Regions from separate parts of the Variovorax sp. 38R genome, predicted to be linked through region 2. Evidence: riboswitches for the same ligand, from Rfam matches in the RefSeq annotation. Region 2 holds a riboswitch; the other holds the start of a gene.
What was found. A riboswitch is a leader RNA that binds a small molecule or an ion and turns the genes downstream of it on or off. The one in region 2 is predicted to bind cobalamin.
Positions count from the first base shown of each region.

Region 1 (3,202 bases), 1.1 Mb from region 2:
GTTCCTGGGCGAACAGGAACTCGCCCAGGCCATGGCCCGCGATGTGGTGCAGCGCGCCGCCGCGATGGCGGTGCCGGCCTGAGGGCTGGCTGGCGGATCTACAGGTCTTCGATCACCAGCGTGCGATAGCGCTCGGCGATCGAGTAGGGCACGGTACGCACCAGTTCCATCACGCGCTCGGCGGTGGCGCCGTCCTTGGTGCGGATCAACAGGCCCGTGTGGCCTTCCTGGGCCAGCTCGATGAAAGCGCGCACCGTGGCGCCGTCGGTGCCGGCGGAGGGCAGGGGACTGTGCGAGGCATGCACGGTCGGCGCGATTTCCGCCAGGACGGTTTCGGGCGGCAGCAGGTAGACCTCGTCGCCGCTCACGATGCCTTTCTCGATCAGCCCGTGGCCGATGCGGCTGGCGTCTTCGACGCTCGGAAACATCACCAGCGAGTAACCGGTCGGATAGAACGCGCCGCCGAAACTGGCGCGCATGTTGGGTTCAAGCGTGAAATGTTTCATGCTGACTCCTTGTTCTGATGCAGCTCCCCACCCCTAACATTAGGCCGCGCGGCGTACATGCACTGTAGGAGAAGCCCTAGTACTGACAACCGCGCCGGCCTCCTGCCCGTTCAAAGGCAGGTTCATTCCCTCTGTTTCATTCCTGACCGTCATGCCTTCGCCGAGAGACATCGCACTCACCGTCCACGAACTGGAAGAAGGGGAGTTCTATTGGGTGCTGATGGAGGCCGTCGACGGCTCGCCCGGCGACTCCACCCATGTGTACGTGCCACTCGAAGCCGCCCACGAGCCCTACGCCACCTATTCGAACGCGCTGGTGGCTGGCGTCGCGGTGCTGCGGCGGCTGTTCGGGCCCGACGGCAAGCCCGTCTGACGGGGCCCGGAAGGGCGCCGCCGCAGGGCGCTCCCTATAATCCCGGCGGTTGGAAACATTGGTTCACACCGGTGTCGTCCAACACCCCACGGTTCGAAGGTGCCCTGCACGACCAGTCACAGGATTGGCGGCGGGGTTAAACGGGAAGCAGGTGCGAGGCGTCGTCTTTTTGATCGACGCTTCCATTCCTGCGCTGCCCCCGCAACGGTCAGCGGATATCGACACCCTCAGGCTCATGCGCTTTCTTGCATGGGCAGCCACTGCGCTTCGGCGTGGGAAGGCGAGGGGTTCGGCGTCGAGGTGCATGCACCTTTCGACGCACTCCGCGAGCCCGGATACCGGCCTTCGCAACCGCCTTCGGACGCTGCGGGAGTGCGTGTCCGGGCCTGCCCTTTCCCCTCGCGCGAAACGGCACCGCCCTCAGCCTCTTCTCCCTCTTCGTCCTCGATCGGTCAGGAGCCTGCGGGGACGCGGGCCGGAGGAGAAATCGGATGAATCAGGCATCGCTGCCCTTGCGCGATCGCCCGGGCCTGCCCCTGCAACGGGCACGCCTTTCGGGTCTTTCAGGCATTTCATTGGGGCTCGGCCTCGCATGCGGGCCAGCCCTTGCCCAGTCGGGCGACACGGCGGGCCGCCCCAGCCTGGCGCCCGTGCAGATCGAAGCCAACCGCCACACGCCGCTGGCCCTGGACGAGCCCACGCAGACCGGCAGCCGTCTGGGCCTCACGCCGCTCGAAACGCCGGCCAGCATCGAGGTGCTCACCGGCGACACCATCCGCGCACGCGGCGACGTGTCGGTGGTCGAGGCCGCGAGCCGTGCCACCGGCATCACGGGCTCGCCCGCGCCGGGCAACGGCGGCTCGGCGCTGTCGGCACGCGGCTTCAACGGCCACGGCTCGGTGATGCAGCTGTACGACGGCACACGCCTGTACGTGGGCGCGGGCACCGTCACCTTTCCGTTCGACACCTGGTCGACCGACCGCATCGAGGTGCTGCGCGGCGCCGCCTCGGTGATGTTCGGCGAAGGCGCCATCGGCGGCGCGATCAACGTGGTGCCCAAGAAGCCCACGCGCGGCCCGATTCGCAACGAAGCGCTCGTGACCGTGGGCTCCGACGCCACGCGCCAGGTCGCCTTCGGCAGCGGCGGGGCGATCAACGACATGCTGTCGTACCGCTTCGACATCAGCCATCGCAGGACCGACGGCTTCATGCTGCGCGGGGAGGCCGAGAGCCTGGCCGTGGGCGGCGCGGTGCGGCTCGACGTGTCGCCGCAGCTGCAGTTCACGCTCTCGCACGACGAGGGCCGCCGGACGCCACAGCGCTATTTCGGCGTGCCGCTCATCAACGGCCGCGTGAGCAGCCTGAACCGCGAACAGAACTACAACCTCGACGACGCCGAGGTCAAGTACCGCGACCGCTGGACCCGCCTCGATGCGCAATGGACGCCCAACGACGCCGTCACCGTGCGCAACCAGCTCTACCGCCTGGACAGCAAGCGCCACTGGCGCGACAGCGAAACCTACACCTACAGCGCCACCACGCACCGCGTGACGCGCGGCGACTACCTGGAGATCGGGCACGACCAGGAGCAGATCGGCAACCGCACCGACGCCACCTTCAAGCACGCGCTGTTCGGCCTGAAGAACCAGGTGCTGGTGGGCTTCGATGTGAACCGCATCGACTTCCTGAATTCGAGCGACACGCCCTACGGCGGGCGCTCGGTGGTCGACGCCTTTGTGTTCAACCCCGGCTATTACGTCTCGCCCACGGCCTACCTGCCGCGCTACAAGACCAAGACCCGCACCTACGCCTTCTTCGCCGAAGACAAGCTGGCCTTCAACGAGCAGTGGTCGGTGGTCGGCAGCCTGCGCTGGGACCACGCGAAGATCGTGCGCACCGATCCGCAGAACCGCGCGCCGCGCCTGGACAAGACGTTTGAATACGCCACCGGCCGCCTCGGCGTGGTCTACGCGCCCGACGGCGCGCAGTCGTTCTATGCGCAGGTGGCGCGCGCGGCCGATCCGCTCACCGGGCTCATCAGCACGTCGGCCACGCAGGTGCCGTTCGAGCTCAGCGTCGGCAAGCAGGTCGAGGTGGGCTACAAGCGCCAGCTGGCCGAAGGCCGCGGCGCCTGGAGTGTGGCCGCCTACCGCATCGAGAAGACCAAGCTGCTGTCGCGCGACGCGAACGACCCGACCGTCGTGCAGCAGATCGGCAAGCAGTCGTCCGAAGGCATCGAAGCCACGCTCGACCTGGCACTGACCTCCACGCTGCGCCTCGAAGCCAACGCCGCGCGGCTGCGTGCGCGCTATGACGACTTCAA
Region 1 is NZ_CP062121.1:4,018,836-4,022,037, reverse strand. Features, by position in the region: gene ybaL (YbaL family putative K(+) efflux transporter) at 1-82, shown strand, start outside; gene IG196_RS18525 (hypothetical protein) at 99-506, opposite strand; gene IG196_RS18520 (hypothetical protein) at 658-879, shown strand; cobalamin riboswitch at 960-1,241, shown strand; gene IG196_RS18515 (TonB-dependent receptor) at 1,371-3,202, shown strand, end outside.
Region 1: another riboswitch for cobalamin. It lies ahead of IG196_RS18515 (TonB-dependent receptor); the one in region 2 lies ahead of IG196_RS13395 (TonB-dependent receptor domain-containing protein).

Region 2 (3,202 bases):
TGCGGCTCGACTCGGGTTGCAGGCTCGCCAGGCCGTACTCGCTGAAGCGCTGGTACAGCGTGGGCGCGCGGAACGCGGTGCCGGCCGACACGGTGGCGCGCAGGCTCGGCGTGATGGCGTAGCCGTAGGCGGCGCTGCCGGTGGTCTTGCCGCCGAACTCGCTGTCGTCGTCATGGCGCACGTGCAGCTGCAGCGAATGCGGGCCCTTCACGTAGCCGTAGCCCAGTGCGGCGGCGTTCTGCGAGCGGTCGCGCGAGAACAGCTTGGCCGAGGTGGTCGGCGCGTTTTCGAGCGCGTCCTCGCGGCGCTCGAGCGTGGCGGTCACCAGGTGCGCGCCGAAGCGGAATTCGTTCTGGAACAGGTAGCCGCGCAGGCGGGTTTCGGTGCGGTAGAACGAAGGCTGGGTCTTGTAGACGGTCTGCGAATCGGTCACCTGCAGGCGGGTGCTGTAGATGTCGTTCCACTTGGCCGACCAGGTCAGGCCGGCGGTGCGCAGCTCGTTCGTCGACACGTCGTCGCGGAAGGTGATCGGCAGCTTGGTGCGAAAGCTCACCGACGGGTCGTAGGCCGCTTCGGTGTTGCTGGTGAGCAAGGTGGCGTCGAGGCGCTGGTCGGGCGTGATCTGGAAACCCAGCTTCAGGTTGCCCGAGGTGCTGCGGTAGCCGTCGCGGTCGGGGTTGGTGAAGCCGTCTTTCGAGGGCGTGCGCTTGGCGAGGGGCTGGATGTTGAAGCCCTTGCTTTCTTCATGCGCGACGCCGAACGAATAGTCGAGCAGGCCCGACTTGCCGCTCACGCCGCCTTCGATCTTGCGCAGGCCGTGGCTGCCGAAGCCGATGCCGGCGTAGGGCGACACGCCTTCCTCGCCGCGCTTGGTGAAGAGCTGGATCACACCGCCCACGGCGTCCGAGCCGTAGACCGCGGCGGCCGGGCCGCGCAGCACTTCGATGCGGTCGATCTGCGACAGCGGAATGCCTTCCCAGCCGGCGCCGCCGGTCGATTGCGAATCGATGCGCACGCCGTCGAGGTAGACGGCGGTGAAGCGCGATTCGGCGCCGCGGATGAACACGCTGGTGGCGTTGCCCACGCCGCCGCTGCGCGAAATCTCCATGCCGGGCAGGCGCGCCAGCACGTCGGCCACGCCGGTCGCGCCGCTGCGCTCGATGGTCTTGCGGTCGACGATGGAGACATCGCCCACCAGGTCCGACAGCGCCTGCGGCGTGCGGTTGGCGGTGACGACGGTCTCGTCGAGCGTCGCGGCGGCAGCCACGGCTTGCGCTTGCGCGGCCAGCGGCATCAGGGCCAGGCCGCCGAAGGCCGAAGCCAGGGCAAGCGTCAGCGGCAGGCACGCGGGACGGTTGCGGCGCACGCTGGCGCGGCCGCTGGAGAGGGAAACACAGGAAATCATGGGGTGAACCGAACGAACGTCTATGCCCTGGCCGGCTTCCCCGCCGGCGCCATGGGCGTCATGGCTGCCGATGCGGCAGCCGCCTTGTTGGCCGGTATCCGGGCTGGCAGATCGACCCTTTGCCGCCTTCCCAGGCGCCTGTTTCAGAGCGCCCAGTGGCTGGATGGAAAGGGGTGACGCCTTGCGGCGTCGTCTGCTTGACCGTTGCGGGGGCAGCGCAGGCGGCTTCGGCCCTGGGGGGCGTCCACTCCTGCTTCCCGTTGAACTGCGCCGTGCGAACCACGCCGCGAGCACCAACGGGCAGATTTTAGGCCCACGGGGCGGCCACGCCACACGAGGTTTGATCGCAGGCGGCACAGGCCCCAGAATCTCGGCCACGTCCGGCGCGCGCCCGCGAGGTGCGCCGGACCTTCCGAATTCCCGGGAAACTACAATCGCCAACCATGCCCGCCTCCAGCCCCATCGACCAGATCGCCGAGCGTGTGGAACGCCTGCTCGTGCGTCACGAAGAGGTGCAGCGCACCAATGTGCTGCTGCAGGAACAGGTCGATGCGCTCACGCGTGAACGCGACGGCCTGAAGTCGCGGCTCGCCGCGGCCCGCACCCGCCTCGATGCCCTGCTCGAACGGCTGCCGGCCGAACCCCCTTCCGAAGATTCCCATCACGCATGAAGCAGATTGAAGTACAGATCATGGGCCAGAGCTACCTGCTCGGCTGCCCCGACGGCGGCGAGGCGCAACTGCGCGAGGCCGTCGACCGCGTGGACGCGGCCATGTGCAAGATCCGCGACGCAGGCAAGGTGAAGGCCCGCGATCGCATCGCGGTGCTCGCCTCGCTGAACCTGGCTTTCGATCTCGCGGCACAGCAAGCCGCTGTGGCCGCCGCACCGGCTCCTGCCGTCGCAGTTGCAGCCGCCGCCAGCACCGGCGAAACCTCCGGTGACACCGATCCGCAGGCCGCCCAGCTCATTCAAAGACTCGATCAAGCCCTGGCGGGCGATGGACATTTGCTCTGAAGGCACGCGGCACGACACAGACGGGGCGTAAAATCCACTTCGTCTGCAGACGTGTCGGGCTTAATATTTCCTTGTTCCAATGCTCTCCGGAGCCGGGCTTGGTACATCGCTAGACGGGCGTGATCATCTCGCGTCAGATGAACCCGAAGTCTTGCTGCCCTCGCCCACCTGAACCCTGGTTCAGGATGCGGGTCCGGCACACCATCTGCAGACACCTTTTTCCGCCACGGCCCCCTGCTTCATCGCACGGGGCCGTTGCTTTTTCAGCCGCTCTTTTTCTCAACGCCCCGTGAACTTCACCGCACTGCTCGACCCGCTCCTGATCGCCGAACTCGCCGCGCTCGGCCTGGGCACCGGTTTCCTCGCGGGCCTCTTGGGCATCGGCGGCGGCATGCTGATGGTGCCGTTCATCACGATCATCATGGGCCAGCGCGGCGTGCCGGCCGACCTCGCGGTGAAGATGGCGATCGCGACCTCGATGGCGACGATCATCTTCACGTCGGTGTCCAGCGTGCGCGCGCACCACAAGCGCGGCGCGGTGCGCTGGGACATCGTGCAGCGCCTGGCACCCGGCATCGTCATCGGCAGCCTCGCGGGCAGCCTGGGCGTGTTCGCGCTGCTCAAGGGCACGGCGCTCGCCATCTTCTTCGCGCTGTTCGTGGGCTTCTCGGCCACGCAGATGTTTCTCGACAAGAAGCCCAAGCCCACGCGGCAGATGCCCGGCACCGGCGGCCAGTTGGCGGCGGGCGGCACCATCGGCTTCATCTCGGGCCTGGTGGGCG
Region 2 is NZ_CP062121.1:2,938,581-2,941,782, reverse strand. Features, by position in the region: gene IG196_RS13395 (TonB-dependent receptor domain-containing protein) at 1-1,405, opposite strand, end outside; cobalamin riboswitch at 1,477-1,718, opposite strand; gene IG196_RS13390 (DUF904 domain-containing protein) at 1,849-2,076, shown strand; gene IG196_RS13385 (cell division protein ZapA) at 2,073-2,420, shown strand; gene IG196_RS13380 (sulfite exporter TauE/SafE family protein) at 2,710-3,202, shown strand, end outside.